Regions from separate parts of the Alkalihalobacterium alkalinitrilicum genome, predicted to be linked through region 2. Evidence: riboswitches for the same ligand, from Rfam matches in the RefSeq annotation. Region 2 holds a riboswitch; each other region holds the start of a gene.
What was found. A riboswitch is a leader RNA that binds a small molecule or an ion and turns the genes downstream of it on or off. The one in region 2 is predicted to bind S-adenosylmethionine.
Positions count from the first base shown of each region.

Region 1 (3,670 bases), 2.1 Mb from region 2:
AACGGCACCGTCATATCTTTCATGAATGAAGTTTACTACTTCTTCAGAACGTAACACCTCAAATAAAGTGTGGATTTCTGGACGATCTACATCTTCAGAGCGAACAACGATTAAGTTCGGTTGAAGCACATCTTGTCCTTCAAATGCAATACCGTATTTTTCAATATCAACTTCACCCTGTAGTGCAAAGTTTGTATTGATAACAACTGCATCTCCTTCTCCACTTTCAAATGAAGGAGCAAGCAAACTAGCTTCTACAAGTGTTGAAAAATCTAAGTTTTTTGGATTGGAAACAATGTCTTCACGCTGTGCTAATTGACCTTCTTCTACGTCAAGCTCGATCACACCTGCACGCTCAAAGATTGGTAAAATACGACCGTGATCACTAAAAGATTCACTCATGATAATTGTTGCTCCATCCGGAAGTTCATCTAAACTGCTGTACTCTTTTGAATAAACACCGATTGGCTCCGCGTGAATGGGCCCGATGCTTTCGAACTCATAACCAAACTCTTCAATTTGCATAGCTAAATAACCTGGTGTTTGGAAATAGTTCGCATCTAATTCGCCATTTTCTAACGTTTGGTTCGGTAAAATATAATCCGTGAATGTTCTAATTTCAAGATCGATCCCTTTTTCCGCTAAAAGTGGAGCAGCAAATTCCAATACTTCTGTATGCGGAACAGCTGATGCTCCTACGACTAGCTTTACATGTTCTTCTTGTGCTGCTTCTTCTTCACCTGGTGTTTCTTCTGTTTGCGGCTCTTCTTCAGCGCCACCGCCACAAGCGACTAATGATAAAGAAATCGCTGCAGCTCCAATTAAACTTAAGAACTTTTTCATCTCTTTTTTTCCCCCTTGATTAACGTTTATCTGTTTTATTTGTGAAATAATCTCCAATCCATTGAATAACGAAAACAACTAATAGGATTGCGATTGTTGCCACCATAGTAATGGTTGTATTATTCCTCTGGAACCCTTCTAAGTATGCAAAGTGGCCCAGTCCTCCAGCCCCGATCACCCCTGCCATTGCTGTATAACTTACGAGAGCAATCGCTGTAACGGTAATTCCTGAGATTAACGCTGGTAGTGACTCTGGAATTAATACTTTATAAATGATTTGCCAATTCGTTGCACCCATCGACTGCGAGGCTTCAATCACACCTTTATCGATTTCTCTTAAGGCGATTTCTACCATACGAGCATAGAAAGGAGCCGCGCCAATAATTAAAGCGGGTAGCGCCGCATTCGCCCCTAGCATTGTACCCATTAACGCTCTTGTAAACGGGATGAGTAATACAATTAGGATAATAAACGGAATAGACCTAAATACATTGACAATCAAACTTACAATTAGATTAGCGGGACGGTTTTCCCATAAGTTTCCCTTACTTGTTAAATATAAAATAAGTCCTAAAACAATCCCAATGACGAACGTTGCGGCAACCGAGATTGACGTCATATAAATGGTTTCAACCGTTGCTTCCCATAATTTATCCCATTTCATTTTGCTAAGCCATTCATTAAACATGATCGATCACCTCCACTTGAACTCCTTGCTCTCGAATAAAGGCAATCACATTTTCGATCTCATTTTCTGCTCCCTTAATCTGTATAAAAAGCGTTCCATACGCTCCTTCTTGCGTTTGCGAGATCTTTCCTTGTAAAATGTTAACTTCTATATCAAAATTCCGTATAATTCTAGTGATTAACGGTTTTTCCGTTTCTTCGCCAACAAAGCTTAATTGAATGACTTTTCCCGTTTCTTCTTCAATAATGTGGGAAATCGTTTCTTTCGTCTCTTCAGGATCTGTAACTTGTTTTACGAACTGTTTCGTAATACCAGCAGTTGGATGTTTAAAGACCTCAAGAACAGGACCTTCTTCGACGACCTTCCCTGCTTCCATCACGGCTACACGATGGCAGATCTTCCGAATGACGTGCATTTCATGCGTAATTAGGACAATCGTTAAGCCAAGCTTTTTATTAATATCAACGAGTAATTCTAAAATCGAGTCTGTCGTTTTTGGATCGAGCGCAGATGTTGCTTCATCACAAAGGAGTACTTTCGGGTTATTCGCAAGCGCTCTTGCAATTCCGACTCTTTGCTTTTGACCCCCACTCAGCTGGGAAGGATACGATCCGCCTCTACCCTCTAATCCAACGAGCTTTATCAACTCGTCCACTCGCTGTTTACGTTCTTCTTTAGGCACACCAGCAATTTCCAACGGGAACACAATATTTTCACTGACTGTTCTTGACCATAATAAGTTAAAGTGCTGGAAGATCATACTAATTTCTTGTCGCGCTTTCCGTAATGATTTTCCTTTTAATGACGAAAGCTCTTTTCCTGCAACAGTAACCGTTCCTTCTGTCGGCCGTTCTAGACTATTTAGCATACGAATGAGTGTACTTTTTCCTGCACCACTGTAACCAATAATTCCGTAAATTTCACCATCATTTATATTTAAATCAACATGATCTACTGCTGTTACAATTCCGTCTTTTGTTTTAAACAGTTTTCGAATGCCGCTTAAATTTATCATCGTGATCCTCCTTTTTTATTATTTTTCTCCCATCTCTCTATTTTTTCTATCTATACTTTTCCTATATGTTTACTTGTAATAAAGGCGATACTACCTTCTATTAAAAGTTTACTTTTGAATAAAAAAACCTTTCCGTCAACAGATGAACAGAAAGGTTTAATCGCAATGTTAGTCCTTTCTCTCATCTTTCAAGGGATTTCACCTTGCAGGATTTAGCACCTTTCTTAACACTTTTTCGTGTTTTCAAAGGTTGCCGGGTTTCTTCGGGCCAGTCCCTCCACCACTCTAGATAAGAGCTAATAGCTATTAAATTATGAATTTATTAAAGCAATGAGAGAATGATAACATGTGTCGAAATTTGTTGTCAACCACTTTTAATTAAACGTTTATTTAACCTTTCGAAATACGAGATAAAAATAAATAGAGCCAATTAAATACAGTCCACCAGTGATTGAAAAGACGATCGCATATCCATAATATGCACCATATAACATGACAAACGTCATCGAAACAGGCCCCATCACCGCCCAACCTAATTGGAACACCATTTGTCCGACTGAGTTCGCTAACCCTTTTATAGAGTCATCCACGCTCCTCATCATTAATGACATTTGAATCGGATTTCCTGCATTCATTAAAGCCTGACGGAATAAAAATCCAATCACAGCGAACCAAAGATTTTCAGTGTAAGCAGTTAATAACAGAAATGGTAATGAAGATAGTTGTAAAATGACAACGGCTCGAACTTCACCAAATCGTTTCACGACTGCTGGGCCAATCATTAATGCGATTGCAGTGCTCGCTTGACCAAGGGCTAAAATAATACCAACAAGTGATTTGTTAATCTCAAATCGATCGGTAAAATATAAATTTAAGTACGGTATTACAAGTCCTGAACCAAAACCTATAATTAACTGAGCAATGGCAAAAAGCGCAATCATTTTCAAGCCTGATTTCTGTGTTTTGAAAATACTTGTAAATGAACTTGCAGCTGTTTTTTCAGTTTTAAGCTTCTTTTTCTCATTGATTTTTAATACAGGAATGATCGAAGCAAAGAAGAATGCTGCTCCAACGAGTAACGTAATTCGAACACTCCATAAGGGACTTAAAGATAAAAAGGCTTG
Region 1 is NZ_KV917368.1:4,319,773-4,323,442, reverse strand. Features, by position in the region: gene BK574_RS20920 (MetQ/NlpA family ABC transporter substrate-binding protein) at 1-843, opposite strand, end outside; gene BK574_RS20915 (methionine ABC transporter permease) at 863-1,531, opposite strand; gene BK574_RS20910 (methionine ABC transporter ATP-binding protein) at 1,524-2,546, opposite strand; SAM riboswitch class I at 2,725-2,842, opposite strand; gene BK574_RS20905 (MFS transporter) at 2,933-3,670, opposite strand, start outside.
Region 1: linked by a shared signal. The riboswitch ahead of BK574_RS20910 (methionine ABC transporter ATP-binding protein) and the one ahead of BK574_RS10075 (methionine biosynthesis PLP-dependent protein) in region 2 are both predicted to bind S-adenosylmethionine.

Region 2 (3,670 bases):
TGGATTGGAACACTTACCGCTCCCGTTTCTTTATCTACTTTTTGATTATTATGAAGTAAGCGCGTTTGCAAAGAAAATTGTTCACTCATTTTTATATATCCTCCTATAGACTTACATGATTAAATGCTTGATCTAAATCCGCAATCAGATCCTGACTATTTTCGATACCTACTGAAAAACGTAATAAGCGGTCACATACACCATTTGCGAAACGCACCTCTTCTGGCATATCCGCGTGGGTTTGCGTTGTTGGATATGTCATTAAGCTTTCAACGCCACCTAAACTTTCTGCAAATGAAATTAATTTTAACTGCTGTAAAAATGGATTTACCCAGTTAGCTTCCTTAATGCGGAAAGAAAGCATCCCGCCACGTCCAGGATAGAGAACATCTGTCACTGAAGGGTGTTCTTTAAGATAGGCCGCCACTTCTCTTGCGTTCTTTTGATGTTGTTCCATCCGTAGTGTTAACGTCTTCATACCTCTTATAAGTAACCACGAATCAAACGGACTTAATATTCCTCCCATACCATTGTGGAAATACCCAATTCGCTCGCAAAGTTCTTCACCTTTTCCAACAATTAAACCTGCAATGACATCGTTGTGCCCTCCTAAGTATTTTGAAGCACTGTGTATAACGATATCTGCTCCTTCTTTGAGTGGTTGTTGTATTAAAGGCGTATAGAAAGTGTTATCAACAATGAACAGTAAATTATGCTTTCTTGCTAAATGACCTAACTGCTTTAAATCGGCTTCTTGCATTAGTGGATTGGTCGGGCTTTCTATAAACAACGCTTTCGTATTTTCATTTATTTGTTGTTCAAATGTTTCTATATCTCTTGGATCCCCGTATGAAAATGATAATCCCCAGTTTTTCCATCCATTTTCAAATAGTCGATAAGTACCACCATATAAGTCACTCGATGCTAATATCTCATCGCCTTGCTTAAATAAGGAAAATAAAGTTTGAATAGCAGACATTCCTGAACTACAGGCAAAGCCTCGATCACCTGCTTCTAATTCAGCAATCGCATTTTCTAAAACTAACCTAGTTGGGTTTCCCGTTCTTGAATAATCAAAACCAGTAGATTCACCGATCCCTGAATGGCGATACGCGGTGGAAAAATAAACAGGGGTATTAATCGTTCCTGTATGTTCGTCTAAACGGTTTCCAATTTGTACTAGTTTCGTTTCTAGTTGCTCTTTATTCATTATGCTTCTCCTCCACTCTTATCGCTGTTTTTTCTTAAACTTTATTCTTTAGAGAAGTTTACCCTTCTAAAAGTGCAAAAAGCCTTCCTCTTATAAATAAGAAGAAGGCTAAGAAATCATTTTCAATGAACTACGCTCCTTCTTATCTTTCAAGCCATAATTGCTTGCTGGAATTAGCACCTGACCGAAAATAAATTCAGCTGGTTGCTGAGACTTCATAGGGCCATTCCCTCCATCTCTCTTGATAAGAAAATTATTTAATTTTTCAATTTTCGCTTGATTCTAAATTACATGAATTGCACGAAAAAAGCAATAGATTTTATTAGATTTACTTATTTTAATCCTTTAAAGCATCAACAATTCTTAAAAATCTATAGGCGTTATTCTGGAGTAGCATCTATTTGTAAGTCGTCCTCATTCCCACAAACACAACGAATAAAGCCCGTCTCATAGTTGCCGTCTTTTCCTTGTCTACCCCGTAGAATAAACTTTTCACCACATTTTGGACAACGAATTACGATTCGATACCTTACGCTTTCAGTCATGCATACCACTCCTAACCCTTTTTCTAATTTGCCATTTTCACTTTGTGTATACTGAATGTCCAAAGCCCAATCATAAAAAGAAGCATCATTATATGAATATATTTATCCATTGTTAGTAATATTAAATCATAGCTCCCATGAAGTAAAATTGGTAAGAATAAAGAAAGTATAATAAACCAAGTCTGGTGTTGTTTTGAAAACTTTGCTTTTCCTAAATAATACCCCATAATTACCCCGAACAAAGCATGGCTACTTACTGGAAATAACGCTCTCAACCACGCCGTTTGCAACCCGTTCGCTAGTAAATAAAAAAAATTCTCAACAGATGCAAACCCTAAAGATAGAGAAACCCCATAAATAATACCATCATATGTTTTGTTAAAGGTCGCATGCTTATACGCAAAGAAAAAAAGCAAAAACCACTTGAAAAACTCTTCTGTAAAAGCATATTCAAAGAAAGCTACCATAAAATGAGTCGTAAACACACCTTCAACTTCAAACGCATATTGGATGACCATGACTGGAAAAACCAACAGCGCACCAATGATAAATGTTTTAATAATCATGAGTAACGCTTGAGAACTTACATCATTTTTTAAATAAAAATAGCAAAATAAAGCCATAGCAGGACCAGTAGTTGCGGTTATAAGCGAAAACAACGTTTTTCCAATCCTCTCTTTAACTACGATTTAGTCTCTATATTTTAAAACCTTCTTCTATGTCCCCACCAGCTGACATTAAAACTGCAAGCTTTATTCTTGCCTTTTTCGAGTCATAATCCTTACCTAAACTCGCGCCTCTTAATTTTAAATCATAAGCACTTCCACGATAATCATACGAAGTGTGTACCTGTCCTTCCTCAGAACTTGTCGTTACTACGACTTTGACGCCAGCTTTTATTGCATTCGTTATATCATCTACCATATGAGGTGATACTTGTCCTCTTCCTACCCCTTCTAAGACAATACCTTTTGTTCCTTCTCTCACCGCACACCGAATAAACTTTCCATCTGCTCCTGCATAACATTTAATAATTTCAACTTGTGGTAGGAAGGAATCAATTTGATAACAATCTCTATGCAATGGTTTTTGATACACACTTACCACATCATTATCGATAATACCTAAATAACCATAACCAAATGATTCAAAACCTTGCATATTTGATGCATGTACTTTTTTAACATATTTAGCAGACCATATCCGGTCATTAAATACAACCACTGTACCAACATTATCCAAACTTTCATTAACAGCGACATAAATAGAATTTCGTAAGTTCGAATACACATCGGTTCCGATATCGTCTGGTGACCGCTGTGACCCCGTAACAACAATCTTTCTTTCATCTGTAACGGCTAAATCTAAAAAATATGCCGTCTCTTCAAGTGAATCCGTTCCATGTGTGACCACGATCCCACTGACGGTTTCATCTTCGAATACTTTGTCAATTTTCTTTTTTAATTCGAGCATCCTATCAAAATCAATATGCATACTAGGAAGCTGAAACAAACTATGTACTTCTATTTGGATATCAGATGGCAAACGACAAAGGGAAGCTAATTCTTCACCTGTTAACTCTCCTGATGATAATAAACCACTAGCAATTTTTTTTGAGGCGATCGTTCCTCCTGTTGTAATTAAAGCAACCTTTCTCATATGTATTCATCACCTTCATATTTAATATTCTTTTTGTAAAGTCTTACTAGTGCTAAGTCTACAATTTCAGTTTTTGAAAAACTTAGTGAGATATTAGCAATAGTAACAACCTGTTGCCTCCACTGAGTCAAGTTTCTATCTAGGTAAATGACTACGAACTCCTATGATTTCTCTTGCTAATTTCTGCTGCAATTAAATCACCGTGAAAACGCCCATTTTCTATAAATATCTCATTCGCATTATTACCTGCCGCAAT
Region 2 is NZ_KV917368.1:2,169,823-2,173,492, forward strand. Features, by position in the region: gene metC (cystathionine beta-lyase) at 1-89, opposite strand, end outside; gene BK574_RS10075 (methionine biosynthesis PLP-dependent protein) at 104-1,210, opposite strand; SAM riboswitch class I at 1,350-1,461, opposite strand; gene BK574_RS27860 (hypothetical protein) at 1,591-1,755, opposite strand; gene prsW (glutamic-type intramembrane protease PrsW) at 1,779-2,414, opposite strand; gene BK574_RS10085 (asparaginase) at 2,452-3,414, opposite strand; gene BK574_RS10090 (YpdA family putative bacillithiol disulfide reductase) at 3,566-3,670, opposite strand, start outside.

Region 3 (3,670 bases), 650 kb from region 2:
TAACAAAAAGTACACCAGAAGGAGCTCGTGACTATCTAGTGCCGAGCCGAGTACATCATGGAGAGTTTTACGCACTTCCTCAGTCACCACAGCTATTCAAACAGTTATTAATGGTTTCTGGTTTTGAGCGCTATTATCAAATTGTTCGTTGTTTCCGAGATGAGGATTTACGAGCGGATCGTCAACCTGAATTTACTCAAGTCGATATTGAGACTTCATTTATGGATAAAGAAGACTTGCTTGGGATGATGGAAACGATGATGGCAAAAATCATGAAAGAATTAAAAGGAATCGATATCACTACTCCTTTCCAACGATTAACTTACGATGATGCGATGAACCGTTACGGGTCAGATAAGCCTGATACCCGTTTTGGTTTAGAGTTATCTGAGTTAACAGATGTGATGAAGAACTCACAATTCAAAGTGTTTGCCAATGCGATTGCCAATGGAGGCATCGTGAAAGGATTAAATGTAAAAGGTGCCGCTACTAAACTTACTCGTAAAGAAATTGACGACCTAGCAGACTTTGTTGCGATTTACGGGGCAAAAGGCTTAGCTTGGTTAAAAGTTGAAGAAAGCGAGTTGAAAGGACCAATTGCGAAGTTCTTAAGCGAGGAAGAAACGAGTGGTATGCGTGAAGCAATGAATGCTGAACCAGGTGACTTGTTGTTCTTTGCTGCTGATAAAAAGCAAATCGTGTTTGATAGCTTAGGAGCGTTACGTTTAAAATTCGGTAAGGACCTAGATTTAATTGATAAGAGCAAGTTTAATTTCTTATGGGTTGTAGATTTTCCATTAGTAGAGTTTGATGAAGACGGTAATCGTTATGTAGCGCTTCACCATCCATTTACAAGTCCGAAAAAAGAAGATTTACATTTACTTGATACAGACCCTGGTCATGTTCGTGCGGAAGCGTATGACCTCGTACTGAATGGTTATGAGCTTGGTGGTGGTTCACAACGTATTTATCAACGTGATGTCCAAGAAAAAATGTTTACTGCACTAGGGTTTTCTGAAGAAGAGGCGAAAGAACAGTTCGGGTTCCTTTTAGACGCGTTTGAATATGGTACACCGCCACATGGTGGTATTGCATTAGGTTTAGATCGTCTCATTATGCTATTAGCAGGGAGAAATAATTTACGTGATACGATTGCATTTCCGAAAACAGCGAGTGCAAGTTGCTTGTTAACAAACGCACCAGGCACGGTGAGTGATGCACAACTTCGTGAATTGAATTTATCGATTGTTCCTAAAAAAGAAGAAGAAAAAAAAGTTCAAGTTTAATAAAAGATTGACAAAGTAAGAACATTCGAATTATAATCATAACTATTAAAATTCGAAAAATTTATTAACTGAAAATATAACTTATCACGAGAGGCTGAGGGACTGACCCGATGATGCCCGGCAACCGGTTTGTATGCCAGACAAACAAAGGTGCTAATTTCAGCAGAGCTATAGCTCTGAAAGATAAGTGGAGGCGTTTAAAAAACCTTTCCCTTATCAGGAGAGGTTTTTTGTTTTCGCGCTTTTTATGAGGAGGGGATTCGGTTGTTAAGTATTGGAATTATTGGTTATGGTACAGTAGGTTCAGGTGTATATGAGCGACTAACAAGTTCGAAAGAGGAATTGCAAAGTGCTTTAAAAAAAGAAATACAGGTAAAAAAAGTGCTAGTGAGGGATTGTAAAAAAGAGCGAAATAATCAAGGTGCAAAGCAATGTATGACGAGCGACCCGGTTAATTTTTTTCAAAACCAATACGACGTTGTTTTTGAGGCGATTGGTGGTGTTGAACCTGCAAGAGACTACATAATAAAACTCATTCAGGCAGGAACATCTATTATTACAGCTAATAAAGAACTAATTGCTAAGCACGGGGCAGAACTAGAGAAGTTAGCTAAGGAGTACCAAGTATATTTAGGCTTTGAAGCAGCTGTTGGTGGTGGAATTCCGATCGTAAACAGTTTTAAAACCTTATTTACAACAACACCGATTCGATCGGTGTCAGGAATTTTGAATGGGACAACAAACTACATTTTAACGGAGATGAAGGAGAAAAATCGGCAGTTTGATGACGTCTTAGCTGAGGCTAAGGTGCTAGGTTATGCTGAAGCGGATCCCACGGACGATATAGAAGGGTATGACGCATTATATAAAATAAGAATTTTAAGTCGGTTGGCGTTTAATGAATGGCCGCGTGAAGAGAATTTCTCCTGTAAAGGGATTAGTGGGATGGAAGTAGAAGCCATTGAATTTGCAGAACGCCAAGGGTTAACGATTAAACTCATTGCAAAAACGGCAAACGAAGACGGAGTAATTAGTGGTTTTGTATCGCCTTCATTCGTAACGCAAACACACCCACTGTACAATATTAATGGTGTAACGAATGGTGTATGTATTGATGGAGAAACGGTTGACTGTATTACGATGAGTGGACCAGGTGCAGGAAAAGAAGCAACTGCTAATAGTATGGTAGAAGACTTTGTTCTCCATGAACAATTTCAAGGTTTTGAAAGACGAAAGGTCCGGCTTTCAAACCAGGTATCGAACAAGGAAACAAAAGTGGTAGTATTTGTTGATGAATTTGAAAAAGAAGAAGTTGTTTTACAACTTCGTACAATTTCAGACTGTATAGATACGGAAGACACCATGAACGGAAAACTAGCTCTCATTGTGAAGTTAGGTTATGGAAAAACAGTATATGATCTAGAAACCTTAATTCAAAAAAGCAGTTACCCGCTTTTAGGCGATTTTTCAGTTAATAAAATTGCTTTACTTTCCTAAACGTGTCAATAAAGGGTGTGGGATTCGTTTTGACTAAATTCGGTATGACGCCTTGATTCGTATGAAGGTATAAAAATCCAATCTCATTAGTCGCTCGTCGATAAGAAATATCAAATACATGTTCAAGTAACAGCTCTTTATCCATTAACCGAATTTTATCGGAATAAAGTTCAATATTAAAGTTTTTTTCAATGGTCAACTTTTTGGTATACTCAATTTTTTGTTCAACAAAGATACAATGCTGAGTGGAGATAGGATCCATTTAAAACACCCTTTAATCATTTATTATTACGTATCACTGTAGCACAGCTTATTTAATTTCGCAAAAAGCATGAAAGACCGCATGCAGTAGAAATAATTAAAAGTGTAGGGACATCGTTAGTCCGAGACAAATCAAGTGAAGGTTGCATTTGTTTTTAGGCCCCATCCCTTTCACCGTTAAAACTTGAGGCGAGGTAGAGAAGTAGAATTTTGTTAGAAATACACTTTATGGAAAATTCAGAAAAATAACTTTTTTTATTCTTGCTCCTCAAATCATTTTATGCTATGATTTCATTAAGAAAAGTAAGAGTCCTAGCGTGTACGTAAGCGCCTGACAGTTTTGAGCCAACACTTTTTTATTGGGAGTTTAAGTCTTCTTTTAGAATGCAGGCCTTGAACGATAAAGGACGCATAAAGAAAGAAGCTTGGCACCCACCTGCGAGAGCAGGTTCAAAACTAGGGAGATACGGCACTTTGGGCCTCTTATTTTTATGTTTTCATTTAATTTTAATAAAATAACAAATAATGTACGTATGTGAACTTGAACGGCACCCTAATTGTTAGACACTAACTAACAATTAGGGTGCCGTTTTTTATTTTATTAAACAGTTTGGTCGAATCAGTTT
Region 3 is NZ_KV917368.1:2,817,470-2,821,139, reverse strand. Features, by position in the region: gene aspS (aspartate--tRNA ligase) at 1-1,286, shown strand, start outside; SAM riboswitch class I at 1,365-1,476, shown strand; gene BK574_RS13545 (homoserine dehydrogenase) at 1,551-2,783, shown strand; gene BK574_RS13540 (hypothetical protein) at 2,758-3,045, opposite strand; RNA gene ssrS (6S RNA) at 3,351-3,529, shown strand.
Region 3: linked by a shared signal. The riboswitch ahead of BK574_RS13545 (homoserine dehydrogenase) and the one ahead of BK574_RS10075 (methionine biosynthesis PLP-dependent protein) in region 2 are both predicted to bind S-adenosylmethionine.